DNA from 4 places in the Ligilactobacillus equi DSM 15833 genome. Region 2 is predicted to be linked to each of the others. Evidence: predicted binding sites of a transcription regulator. Region 2 holds the regulator's gene; each other region holds the start of a gene.

Region 1 (3,404 bases), on a different contig from region 2:
CAAGGCCTGCTAGGGCTAAGTGCCTTATTTGGGGGCTTGACCCTGATTCCCAACGCTGTGGCTGATATTATCGGAACCCAAATGGCAACTTACTTTCAAGATCATTTTCGTGCTAAGACAACCTTAAATGTGGGACTGATAACGATTTTGCTAACACTACTAATAATGACTTTCTTATCGCTACAAGCTTCCTTAGTTTGGGTAATGGGTGCCGGGATCTTTGCGGGCTTTGGTGTTGGTTTGGTTTTTGTAATTTTACAAGTTAAGGTCCAAGAAGATGCAGGGCCTGATTTAGGGGTAGCAACTTCAATTTCTTATTTGATGCGAATCTTAGCTCAATCCTTAATGTCGGCGACTTATGGAATTGTGCTTAATCAAAAGTTAGCCCAAGGTGTCAGTCAACATGCCCACATTAACTTGAAAATGTTAAACAAGTTAACTGATGCGCAAACGGCCGTAACTTTACCGCAAGAACTTTTACCAATTTTGCGTCAGGTCTTGCATCAAGGATTAGGAGCGATTATGGTTACCGGGGCAAGTTTATTAATTTTGGCTTTGATGGGCAATAATTGGCAGAAAAAAAGCTTAAAATAAAATTTTTTGCGTATTTATATAATAGAGGGGTGATTTTGATGGATAAGTGTCCATGGGCTTTGACCCATCCTTTACTCGAAAAATACCATGACGAGGTATGGGGGAAGCCGGTTTATGATGAAAATAAATTATACGAGATGTTGGTACTAGAGAGCTTTCAGGCGGGTTTATCTTGGCTAACGATTTTGAAGCGATACGATGGGTTTAAGGCGGCTTTTTGCGATTTTGAGTGGCAAAAGGTAGCCCGCTTTACTGCAGATGACGTGACCCGACTCTTACAAAACGAAACTATTATTCGCCATCGGGGCAAGATTGAGGCAACTATTAACAATGCTCAGGTGCTCCAAAAGTTAGCTAATTCACAAGTGAGCTTATATGATCTTTTATGGGATGAGGTTGGGCACCAGCAAATCTTAAATCACTGGCAATTTAGTGAAGAAGTTCCGAGTCAAGATGCCATCGCTCAACGTTTAGCCAAGAAGCTCAAGAAGTTAGGCTTTAAATTTGTGGGACCGACTACCTGTTATTCTTTGATGCAGGCCTGTGGTTTGGTCAATGATCACCTGGAGTCGTGTCCTTCCTGGAAGAAATGTCAAGAAGTTGATTTCGGGGATGGTAGTGTCAGCTATTAGTCAAAAAGTGTAGATATGATACTTAAAATGTGAATAAATGTCATTGAAAACGGTTGCTTGTGAAGTTTATAATAAGGGCGTAAATTAAAACAAGAAGAGGTAATCTATTATGAAAATTAAAGCAGCCGTTGTACCTGAAGTCGGTGCTGATTTTGAAGTTCGTGATGACGTAGAATTACATGCTGTTGGTCCCACTGACTTACAAATCCATATGGTGGCTTCTGGAATCTGTCACTCTGACGAAGCCATTCGGAAAGGTGATGCTAGCCTTGGGTACCCTGTGGTCTTAGGACATGAAGGTGCCGGAATTGTGGAAAAAGTTGGCTCTCAAGTTACCAATTTCAAGCCTGGTGATCATGTCATTTTATCATTCTACTCAGACGGAATGTGTGATAATTGTTTAAAGGGAATTCCAACCCAATGTCGTTCCTATGCGAAGTACAATTTGTCAGGGACGCGGGCTGATGGTGAAGACCACTTCCAAATTGATGGTAAGCATGTTTCTGACATGTTCAATCAATCATCCTTTACCACGACCACAGTGGTTGACCAAAGAAATGCCGTTAAGGTTGACGAAAGTGTCGATTTGCGGAAGGCAGGTCCTTTAGGCTGTGGTTACGTAACTGGTTCTGGGACCGTCTTTAATACCTTGCAACCAAAGCCTGGAGACACCATTGCTGTCTTTGGAACCGGGGCCGTTGGGTTAGCTGCCATGATGGCCGGTAAGATTTCTGGCTGTATCAAGGTGATTGCTGTTGATATCGTGCCTGAACGTTTGAAATTAGCCCAAGAATTAGGGGCAACGCATGCTATTAACAGTAAGGAAGAAAATGCAGTTGAAAAAATTAGGGAATTAACTAATGGTTACGGTGTCGATTGGACCGTTGATACTACGGGAATTCCGGCGGTCATCAAGGATTCTGTGGCGGCTTTAGCACAAGGTGGAACCTGTGCTGCCATTGCGGTAACGCCTCATTTGGTTGAATTATCTACTTGGAATGACCTTTGTGTGGATGACAAGAAGGTTGTCGGAGTTAACATGGGTGACTCCATCCCTCAAGTTGATATTCCACGTTTAATCGAATTTAACAAGTTAGGCTGGTTTGACTATGAAAAGACCGAAAAGTTCTACGACTTTGAAGATATTAATCAAGCTAATGCAGATTCGGTTTCTGGGAAGACGATTAAGCCTGTCTTAATCATCGATAAAGACTATCAACCAGAAGCTTAAGACAAACGGGCGCTCCGGTTCTTTACGAATCGCTGTGTTTAACAATTTTTAATCAATCTAAGAATTCGAATTTGGATTCTTAGATTGATTTTTTATTATATATTCGATGACCACGGGGCGGGAATCCATGGGTTTTAACCTATGGAGGGATAGCCCCTAACTAAAAAAGCCCGTGAGGGCTTTTTTAGTTTTTCATCATAGCATTATATTTCTGGTCATTAATATATTTTTGCACTGTTTCTTTACTCATATTACCTAATGAACCTAAGTAATAACTAGAAGACCATAAATGTCCGCTCCAATACTGATGTTCTTTAATCTCTGGGTGTGCTTTTAGAAATATAAATGCACTTCTACCTTTTAGTGCCTTAATAACATCAACCGCTGATTTCCTAGGTGGAAAAGAAATTAGCAGATGTACATGGTCAGGCATAACTTCCATATTTTCGATGGTTATTTCATTATCATCAGCTACTCGTTGAAGGATATCCTTCATTTCATTAGATAATTCATCAGTTATAAAAGTTTTGTTTCTGTATTTAGTACACCAAATAAGATGAAAGTGCAGATTATAAACGTATCTTTGAGTATAAATTGCATCCTTAATTCTAGTTTTTTTATCAGTCATTGCATAGAACTCTTTTCCTTTTATTTATACATGTTTATTTTTTATTATACCACTCATTGTGATATAATAAAAGCATAGAAAGTGAGGTGAAAATCAATGAAGAAAATATGTGATTTAGCATATTATTACGGATTAAAAATGCGGATATATCCTAGTACTCAACAAAAGCAAATTATTAAAGTTAATTCTGATATCAGTAGAACTGTCTACAATAAGATGGTTGCGATCGACAAAGAATTATACCGACTAAAACAAGTTAAGTTACCTCTTGATACGGTTGTTGACCGTATTAGTGAGTTAGAAAGTCGTAAAAACGCTA
Region 2 (3,404 bases):
GTAACGGTCATGGGAAACAAAGAGGACGGTACCGTCAAATTCCAGAAGGGCTTGCTCTAGCACCTCCTTGGAGTCGATATCTAAGTGGTTAGTTGGTTCGTCCAAAAGTAAGAAGTTATCATGACGAAAGGCAAGCTTCGTTAAGAGTAAACGGGCCTTCTCACCTCCGGAAAGGGAGGCCACAGATTTTAAGACATCATTTCCAGAAAAGAGGAAAGAACCGAGGATAGAACGAATATCATATTCAGGCGTGGTGGGATGCTCGTCCCAAAGTTCGTTTAAGACCGTTTTTTGGGGATTGAGATTTTTTTGTTCTTGGTCATAGTAGCCAACCTCAACCCCCGTTCCAAAACTTGAACTACCTTTAATGAAAGGAATTTGTCCAAGAATGGACTTCAATAAGGTAGATTTCCCAATCCCATTAGGTCCCACTACGGCAATGATATTGTTTTTACGAACTTCAAAGTCGATGGGTTCAGAGATGATATTGCCATCATAACCAATGGCAGCATCAGTGACGGTTAGGACTAAGTTCCCACTGTTTTTTTTAGTGGAGAAGGTGAAATGTGGTCCTTTTTCTAAACCTTCAGGTCGATCTAAGCGATCCATTTTTTCCAATTGTTTCCGTCGACTTTGGGCTCGTTTGGTTGTTGAAGCTCGGACCAAGTTACGGTTGACAAAATCTTCCAACTTATTGATTTCAACTTGTTGCTTTTCGTATTGCTTCCATTCTTGTTGGAGACGTTGGGCTTTTTCATCAATATATTGACTGTAATTGCCGTGGTAGTGGTGGCATTTATTATGGCTAATTTCGTAAACTTCGTTGACAATTTTATCTAGGAAGTAACGGTCGTGGGAGACAATTAAAAGGGCACCGGCATAACTTTGGAGGTAACTTTCTAACCAGGTCAAAGTATCAATATCTAAGTGATTGGTTGGTTCGTCCAAAATTAATAAGTCACGCTTTTCTAACAATAACTTAGCCAAGGCGAGGCGGGTTCTTTGCCCTCCGGAAAGGGAAGATATCAAGCGGTCATGGTCGGCTTCTTCAAAGTGGAAACCGTGGAGAACAGACTTAATTTCATTGACATAACCATAACCGTTTTGTTCCTTAAAATCGTGTTGTAATTGGTCATATTGCTTTAAAATCCGCGCGTATTCAGGGCTTTGATGGTCAGCATCAGGATTGGCCATGGCGCTTTCTAATTGGTGGATTTGTTTTTCCATGTCTTGAAGATAGTCAAACACAGCTAACATTTCATCCATAATCGTCCGGTCAGAGGAAATGTCGGCATTTTGCGCTAGGTAACCGATGGTTAAATCTTTTTTTCTGGCGATGTTGCCGGCACTAGGCTCACTTTCACCGATAATCATTTTAATTAGCGTTGATTTTCCGGCGCCGTTTCTTCCGACTAAGGCAATCCGGGAATTATCTTGAATTTCGAGATTAATATTTTCAAACAAGACGTCTGCGCCAAAATGGCGAGCAACTTGTTGCGCTTGCAGTAAAATCATTTTTATATTCCTACACTTTTTGTAAATTTAGTCCTCTTAATTTTAGCATAAACGAGGGATTTTTTAAAAAGTTAAGTTTGTGAAAAATATAGTATTTTGTTCTTATATTGTCCAAAACATTAGATGATTATGCTTTATTTTCAGGACTCAGATGTGGTAGAATAGAAATAAAAACTATGTGAAAGGAAGAATGAAATGGCTACTGAAAATATTCCTAATGCGACAGCCAAGCGGTTACCAATTTACTATCGATACCTCAATATCTTAGCTGATTCCGGTAAGACCCGGATTTCCTCAACTGAATTGGCTGAAGCAGTAAAAGTCGACTCGGCGACAATTCGCCGTGATTTTTCTTACTTTGGTGCTTTAGGTAAGCGTGGTTATGGTTATGATATTGCTTCTTTGGTTGAATTTTTCAAAAAGGTTTTAAACCAAGACCGGCTAACTAATGTAGCTTTGATTGGGGTCGGTAACTTGGGACATGCGCTTTTGAACTTCAACTTCCATGGTGGAAGCAATGTTCGTATTAGTGCAGCTTTCGATATTAATGAAGAGATTGCTGGTACGATTCAAAGTGGGGTACCTATTTATCCGATGTCAGATATGAAAGAGCAACTTAATGCACAGCAGATTGAGATTGCAATTTTGACGGTGCCTGCACCAGTTGCTCAGAAAGTGACTGATGAATTGACGGAAACCGGGATTAAAGGGATTTTGAACTTTACACCCTTACGGATCAATGTGCCGGAACATATGCGGGTACAAAATGTTGATTTAACGAATGAATTACAAACTTTAATTTACTTCTTAGACCGTTTTGGGACTGAGGATGAATAAAAAAGACCAAGAATGAGCCTTCTTGGTCTTTTTTAGTAGTATGCCATAATTAAAATAGCAGCATTCATTAGAATATGACTTAACATGGAGCTAGTGAGTCGGTGAGTTTTGGCATAAACCCCACATAAAAGTAAGCCCATCCCGGCATAAGTTAGGTAGTGTCCGTCGCCATGAGCTAAGGCAAAGAGCAAGCTCGAAAGCAGGGCTGCCCCGAGAGGAGAAATATGTTGACTGAGATTACCAAAGATTACTTTGCGAAAGACAAATTCTTCCAAAATAGGGAGCGCTAAAACAACAGTTAGCGTAAAGTAAGGATATTTGCCGATTATAGTTAACAAGAGGCTGGTATTGGCGGAAGTAAGCTTTTGTCCTAAAAGGAGGTATTCGAGGTTTAAACCCAAAATTTGAACTAAGAATAAGCCTAGAGCTCCACCCAAACTCCAGAGTAAACTTTGAGGACCACTGATATGGGCTTGGTCATAGGGATTATGAAAAGTAAATTTTTTTTGAATCCCAAACATGGCTGCGCAAGCCAGTAAAGCAAGTAAAGTACCCCAAAGGTAAGGTTGTGCCTTTAAGGGCAAAAGATTAAGGCAAAGAGTATTGAGTATTTGGAAGAGGCAATAGGTTATTAAAATGGCGAAACTATTTCGTGAATTAGTCATAAATGGATTCTCTTTCTATTGTTTTCTAGGGCTTAGTATAGCACATTTTAGCACTCGATGAAATAAAGTGCTAAATAAGGCTTGCATTTTTTAAGGAAAGCGTTTATAGTAATACTTGTAATCATTAGCACTCAAGTGCAAAGAGTGCTAAAAAAGATATGGAGGGATTCTACGTGCTAAAACCATTAGGAGATCGTGTCATTTTACAAGTTCAAGAACAAGAAGAACAAAAGGTTGGAGGAATTATTTTAGCCTCTAACGCTAAAGAAAAACCTCAAACGGCCAAAGTGGTGGCAGTAGGTTCAGGTCGCGTCTTGGAAAACGGCCAAACAGTTGCTTTAAGTGTTAAAGAAGGTGACTTAGTCTTATTTGACAAGTATGCTGGTA
Region 3 (3,404 bases), on a different contig from region 2:
CAATCCCCTTACGTGATTGGACATAAGTTTCGGCGGCATTCATCCCTGACGAAGCCCGATTAGTGTTCCCACCTAATTTGTCCAGCTTTTCTAAAACTACAACCCGCATGCCTAGTTCACGTGCTTGTAAAGCCGCTACTAAACCTGTCGCGCCCGAACCTATAATCACGGCATCATATTGATTTTTTAAACTCGTAAATTCTTGAGGTATAAAAACAAATTTTCCAGTCATATTCCTACCTCGCTAATCGACGTTGGTCATCTTTAAGGGATTCACCCATTCGTCATATTGTTCTGCAGTTACCTTACCAGATTCCAAGGCGGCTTGCCGTAAAGTAACCCCATTTCTTTCGGCGGTTTGCGCAATCACCGCACTGTCGTGGTAACCGATATGTGGTGATAAAGCCGTCACAGTCATCAAAGAATTTTCAACCAATTCTTCCATGCGTTTTTCATTGACTTCTAAGCCTTTAACTAAGTGTTCCGTAAAACCATCAATCGTACCAGCTAATAAATCTGCCGACTCTAGGAAGGCATCAATCAAAACAGGTTTAAAGACGTTCATTTCAAAGTTACCTTGTGAAGCAGACATCGTTACTACTACATCATTCCCCATAACACGCACAGCAGCCATAGTTACAGCTTCACATTGAGTTGGGTTAACTTTTCCTGGCATGATAGATGAGCCTGGTTCGTTAGCAGGAATCTTCAATTCACCATACCCAGCTCGTGGACCAGAAGCCAAAAAACGAATATCATTAGCAATCTTCATCATATCACTAGCCAAAGACTTGAAAGCCCCGTGCACAACATTTAGGCCGGAGTGGGCTGCTAATCCATAAAATTTATTAGAAGTAGCCGTAAAGTCCGTATGATAGATATCAGACATCTTCTTTGCAATTATATCGGCAAAACCAGGTACAGCATTCAAACCAGTTCCCACTGCAGTTCCCCCAATAGCTAATTCATTTAGAGTTGGAGCTAATTGCCTGAGGTATTCTAAATCATGTTCCAACATAGAAACCCAGCCAGAAATTTCTTGCCCGAAAGTCAATGGGGTTGCATCTTGTAAGTGCGTCCGCCCAATTTTCACAGTGTACCAGTACTTTGCTTGCTTTTCTTCCAATGCAGCAATTAGAGTTTGCACCGATTCTTCTAAGTTCTTTACGGCTTCAATTGCCACAATATTCATGGCTGTTGGGTAGATGTCATTTGAACTTTGGCCTCGATTAACATCGTCGTTTGGTAAAATTTCCACACTGTCATCCAACTTGGCAGCCACATGAGCAATAACTTCGTTGGTATTCATGTTTGTCTGGGTTCCAGAACCTGTTTGATAAATTTTCAAGGGAAAGGCTTTTTGTAATTCTTCATCGCCTAAATTTAACAATTCATTACAAGCTTTAACAATTAAAGTACTCTTTTCAGCAGTTAAATTATCCAAAGTAAAATTAGCTTGCGCGGCTGCCTTTTTTAATTGAATTAAAGCCCGAATTAAATTCAAGGGCATAAGTTTCCCGGTTGGAAAATTGTGCCGACTCCTTTCAGTTTGTGGTCCCCATAAAGCATCAGCGGGAATTTTTACGTCACCTAAGGTATCTGACTCAACACGGTATTCCACCATCTTGAATTCCTCCAATTTCTACTTGTTTTTTATTTCACAATTCCAATATAGCATGTACCTTTAACATAGTCAAAAATCCTCAAACTTAACACTATTTGTGCCATATATTCATTATGAATATGCAACGACAAAAAGACCCTCGATAGGGGAAAATCAAGGGTCAAATAAAGATGTAACTAACCCATTTTAAGGGGAATTGGGTTAAGTTAGATTTATGTTAATTAGCAATCAGCTTTTTCAAGGGGAAATCTTGGGGTTGCTGATAACATTAGTATACAAAATTTCAAATCTTTTATTGCCATCTAACCATTAGCGTCCTTTTATTTACCCTGACCGTCAAATTTTGGCAAAAACAGTAAAAGCCGACGTGCTAGGCTCTTTTTCTAGCATGTCAGCTTTACTTTATACCTAAGCTTTTTCAGCAGCAACTAAACGAATAATTTCTAAAATGGTATCTGTAGCTTGGGCCATTACCGTAGTTGATACGTATTCGTAACGACCGTGCATATTTTCACCACCGGCAAAGAAGTTAGGTGTTGGTAAACCTAAGAATGAAATCTTAGAGCCATCAGTCCCCCCACGAACCGGTTCAATAATTGGCTTAATATCTAAGTTTTCCATCGCTTTTTTGGCTACTTCTACCACTGACATGTCTTTTTCTAAGATTTCACGCATGTTGTAGTATTGATCATACATTTCGTAAGAGACCACCCCACGGCCAGCTTTTTCGTTCATAAAGGACACAATATCTTCAACTAATTTCTTACGTGCTTCGAAAATTTGGCGATCGTGATCGCGAATAATGTAAACCGCTTTAGCTTCCTCAACAGTTCCTTCAATTTTAAGCAAGTGATAGAAACCTTGACGACCATCGGTTTTTTCAGGTACGTCATTAGCTGGTAATTGGTTTTGGAAATCAACCGCTAATTGTAAGGCATTAATCATCAAGCCCTTAGCTGAACCGGGGTGCACATTTTTACCATGGAAGGTTAATTCCAATTGGGCCGCGTTAAAAGTTTCATATTCCAACTCACCTAGAGGGCCAGCATCCACAGTGTAGGCAAAATCTGCACCAAATTCTTTGACATGGAAGTTATCCGCCCCAGTCCCTATTTCTTCATCCGGTCCAAAAGCAACTTTCACAGGACCATGTTTAATTTCTGGATGTTGAATCAAGTATTCCATCGCAGTAATAATCTCAGCATCGCCAGCCTTATCATCGGCCCCTAATAAGGTCAACCCATCTGTCGTAATTAAGGTGTGGCCTTGGTATTTTTTTAAACTTGGAAATTCAGCCGGGTCTAAAACAAATTTACCCTCAGCATCTAAATTAATCACTGACTGACCATCATAGTTTTCCACGATTTGCGGATTGACATTTTCAGCGTTGAAATCCGCAGTGTCAAAGTGAGAGATGAAACCTACAGTCCGAACGTCATAATCCAAATTACTTGGCAAAGTCGCAAAAACATAGCCATCATCCATGATTTGCACATCTTGCAAACCAATTTCTTCAAGCTCTTGGGCTAAATTTTTAGCAAATTCCACTAAACTAGGGGTGGAAGGAACCGTCTTAGAAGCTTCATCTGAGCGGGTATTAACTTTGACATACTTTAAAAAACGGGGAATTAAATTTTCATACTTTTCCATCAAAAGTGCACCTCTTATCTAAAAGTAAATGGGTCGGTATTAATTTGATTGGTGACAATTTTTAACTGCCAGCCAGCTTTTTGCGCTTGGTTCGTCAAGCCTTCACTTAGTTTCACTTCACAAATCGCTT
Region 4 (3,404 bases), on a different contig from region 2:
TGAAACGTTATTTACGTCTTTTAAATAATTTCCGTCATGAGTACGCAGACGTATTAACCGATGGGAACTTCGAATGGAGCCAATACAGTAACCGTTACAACTACTTTAGTTTCATACGGACTTTTGGTGATAAGAAGATTTTTGTCCTCTTTAACTTGGGAATAGGAAGTATTCGTTTCCAATTGCCTAAGAATACTAAGTTGATTTTAAGTCAGAATTTGGTTGACAATGAAAATCGTTTAGGGCAATATGGCTTTGTCATTATTGAATCAAAAACTAATCAAAATTAAATTTAGAATAATAAGGATTGACCAAGCGGCCAGTCCTTTTTTCTTTACCGTAAAATACGCTTAACTAAGGCCTGGAGTTCAGGAATAACCTGGGCTTCAAACCAAGGATTCTTAGCCAACCAAATTTGATTGCGTGGCGAAGGGTGAACTAAAGGAAAGTAGCGGGGGAGATAGTTTTGATAGTTTCGCACTACATCTGTAAGTTTGACGGAACTCTTGAGATTGAGGTAGTACTTGTTGGCGTAGGCTCCGACTAAAATTACAAGTTCAATCTTTGGCATGGCAGCGAGCAATTGGGGATGCCACTTTTGCGCGAATCCTTTGCGTGGTGGTAAGTCACCATTTTTACCATGCCCCGGGAAGTAAAAGTCCATTGGCATAATAGCAATTTTATGATTGTTATAAAATTCTTGGCGACTCACACCAAGCCACTCTCGAAGGCGGTCCCCACTTTTATCATTCCAGACCATTTGACTGTCTTGGGCTTTTTGCCCAGGAGCTTGTCCAACAATAAGAATTCTAGCTTCAGGTGAGGCAGAGTAAAGCGGATTAATCCCAGCCTGAGTATAAGTTTGATTTTGCGAATCAGCCTTAATAGCTGTAAAAATGTGGTTTAATTGATTTGTCATAAAAATCACCTCATAAAAAATAGCCCCTAAAAGTAGGGACCGTGGAAAATATTACTATTTGCCCCTGCCAAGGGACTCCATTATATCATACAAAGCTAAGCTATAGTTTGAATTCACTAGAGTTGTTTGTGCATAATTTTGCGTGGTTTAAAGAAAAGACTTATAATAAATAAGTAAATTGAAATGGAGGAAATTATCATGTCAAAATTACTTTCACCTGTCCAAATTGCAGGTTTAGACTTGAAAAATCGGGTAGTTATGCCACCTATGTGTATGTATGATGTGCAAGCTGAAGATGGTTTACCAACGAGTTTCCATCACGCTCATTATGGAGCGCGTGCTATTGGGGGCGTGGGACTGATTATCCAGGAGGCGACGGCCGTTACTCCGGAAGGTCGCCTCACCAAAAATGACCTCGGTTTATGGAATGATGCTCAAGGTCAAGCCTTGGCTAAGATGGTTTCTGAACTCCACCAGCTCGGTACCAAAGTCGGCGTACAATTGTGCCACGCCGGACGTAAGGCAAAAGATGCCACGCAACCATTAGCCCCAACGGCGTTAGACTATGATGACCAGGGTTCCTTTAAGACGCCCAAGGAAATGACTTTAGCTGATATTGAAGAAGTCAAGGCTGCTTTCGTGGCTGCAGCTAAACGGGCGGAAGCCGCCGGGTACGACATGCTTCAATTGCATGGCGCTCACGGCTACTTAATTAACCAATTTTTGGAACCAATGACCAACCACCGTCAAGATGCTTATGGTGGTTCCTTGGCAGCGCGCTTCCGTTTCTTAAAAGAAGTGGTGGCCGAAGTTAAAGCAGCGGTTTCGTTACCAATTTGGGTGCGCTTATCTGTTTCTTCTTATGCCCAAGAAGGTAATAGTCTGGCTGATTATCAAACAATAGCCCGTTGGTTAGAAGAATTGGGAGTAGCTTGCCTGGATATTTCAACGGGTGGGGTCTTACCTTTGAGTCCAAATTTCCCAATTTATGGTGGTTATCAAGCAAACTTTTCTGCTAAAATTAAAGCGGCAGTTGAGATTCCAGTAACGGCGGTAGGACTAATTAAGAGTCCTGAATTAGCAGAATATCTACTCCAAAACGACCAAGCTGATTTAATTGAAGTAGGGCGAGAATTAATTGCCCAACCAAATTGGCCGGCGCAAGCTGCTAAACAACTTCATGACCATGATTTCTCAGTCTACAATCATTCTTATCAAAGAGGAATTGGTCAACTATAATTAAGAAGTAAACTTGTTCATGTCGGACGAGTTTTTTTTCTGGCAAAAATATAACGAAAATTGAATGGTGAAATCGCCTACAAAAGTGGTAGGATGAATGTGAAACATAACACAAAGGAGTGGTTTGATGTATCAAGAATCAATTCAAGCAGTTAAGGGAGCTGCTAATAAGAAGTTAGCTCTTTTACATAATAATCCACTTGGTTACTTCCTCTTATCTTGCTTGGCTGGTATGTACATTGGTTTTGGGATTTTACTATCCTTTACCGTAAGTGGACAATTACAAGGTATCCCAGCTACCAAATTAATCATGGGACTCTGCTTTGGGGTGGCTTTGAGTTTAGTGATTATTGCTGGCGCAGAGCTCTTTACAGGCAATAACTTTGTCTTAGGGGTTGGCCTTTTCACCAAGCAAAATAAATTCTTGGACGCGTTATATCTGTGGTTTGTATGTTGGTTAGGTAACCTTTGCGGGGCGGTAATTTTGGCCTTGATTTTTAATGCTTGTGGTCTCCAAGTTGAAGGAGTGGCAAAAGCTTTAGCAGCCGCTGCTTTCATGAAAACTCACTTAGGAATTGAAGCCCTATTGGCTCGCGGGGTTTTGTGTAACATTCTTGTTTGCTTGGCCGTTTGGTCTGGCTTCCAAACCAAAAATGATGCAGCTAAACTGATTATGGTTTTCTGGTGTCTGTTAGCTTTCTTCACCACCGGTTTTGAACACAGTGTGGCTAATATGACCGTCATTACGGCAGGTTTATTAGCTCCTATGGGCCAAAACATTACTTTGGGTGGCTTTGCCTACAACCTTTTCTGGGTAAGTTTAGGTAACATGATTGGAGCTATTTTCTTCCTAGCCTTACCATATGTACTTGCTGCCAAGAAGCAAAAATAATTTTAAAAGAACCCGTCACACCAAACTTGGTATGACGGGTTCTATTTTAATAGCCTGATTTTTGTTGTAAGTTTAAGCGACTAACAGCGCGTAAGACCAGGAATAAAATGATGGCTTCAATAGGCCAAGAGATAACTTCCTTGGGTAAACGGACGGTTAGTAACTGTATAAAGGGTGTCGTGTATAAAATGTTAATCCACAAGGTTGTGAAGAACACATTGGTCACGAGAATTTGCACAAATTCATAAGCGAAAAGACGCTTGAGGCTGACTTTTTGCTGGTACAAAATCATACCTGCGATGACACCAGAGACAAAGGCTGAAAAGGTAAAGCCTAGGAAAAAGGTCGAGCCTG

What was found. The regulator Rex, encoded in region 2, represses fermentation and respiration genes when NADH is low (regulators of the CRP and FNR family bind a similar motif). The targets are predictions, from matches to a motif close to TTGTGAANTANTTCACAA.
Region 1: the regulator Rex is predicted to act here: its motif matches at 1,284-1,301, upstream of FC36_RS10280 (NAD(P)-dependent alcohol dehydrogenase).
Region 3: the regulator Rex is predicted to act here: its motif matches at 1,647-1,664, upstream of FC36_RS04620 (class II fumarate hydratase).
Region 4: the regulator Rex is predicted to act here: its motif matches at 2,256-2,273, upstream of FC36_RS06120 (formate/nitrite transporter family protein).

Annotation. Positions count from the first base shown of each region.
Region 1 covers NZ_AZFH01000192.1:27,294-30,697, forward strand. Annotated here, with positions in the region: gene FC36_RS10270 (MFS transporter) at 1-594, shown strand, start outside; gene FC36_RS10275 (DNA-3-methyladenine glycosylase I) at 633-1,226, shown strand; gene FC36_RS10280 (NAD(P)-dependent alcohol dehydrogenase) at 1,336-2,457, shown strand; gene tnpA (IS200/IS605 family transposase) at 2,642-3,085, opposite strand; partial or broken gene FC36_RS10290 (helix-turn-helix domain-containing protein) at 3,182-3,404, shown strand, end outside.
Region 2 covers NZ_AZFH01000003.1:15,329-18,732, forward strand. Annotated here, with positions in the region: gene FC36_RS00985 (ABC-F family ATP-binding cassette domain-containing protein) at 1-1,515, opposite strand, end outside; gene FC36_RS00990 (redox-sensing transcriptional repressor Rex) at 1,711-2,352, shown strand; gene FC36_RS00995 (CPBP family intramembrane glutamic endopeptidase) at 2,385-3,017, opposite strand; gene groES (co-chaperone GroES) at 3,191-3,404, shown strand, end outside.
Region 3 covers NZ_AZFH01000037.1:24,058-27,461, reverse strand. Annotated here, with positions in the region: gene FC36_RS04625 (flavocytochrome c) at 1-232, opposite strand, end outside; gene FC36_RS04620 (class II fumarate hydratase) at 245-1,624, opposite strand; gene pepT (peptidase T) at 2,033-3,274, opposite strand; gene FC36_RS04610 (Nif3-like dinuclear metal center hexameric protein) at 3,289-3,404, opposite strand, start outside.
Region 4 covers NZ_AZFH01000069.1:3,632-7,035, forward strand. Annotated here, with positions in the region: gene FC36_RS06105 (alpha amylase N-terminal ig-like domain-containing protein) at 1-290, shown strand, start outside; gene FC36_RS06110 (uracil-DNA glycosylase family protein) at 335-919, opposite strand; gene FC36_RS06115 (oxidoreductase) at 1,118-2,158, shown strand; gene FC36_RS06120 (formate/nitrite transporter family protein) at 2,286-3,050, shown strand; gene FC36_RS06125 (folate family ECF transporter S component) at 3,097-3,404, opposite strand, start outside.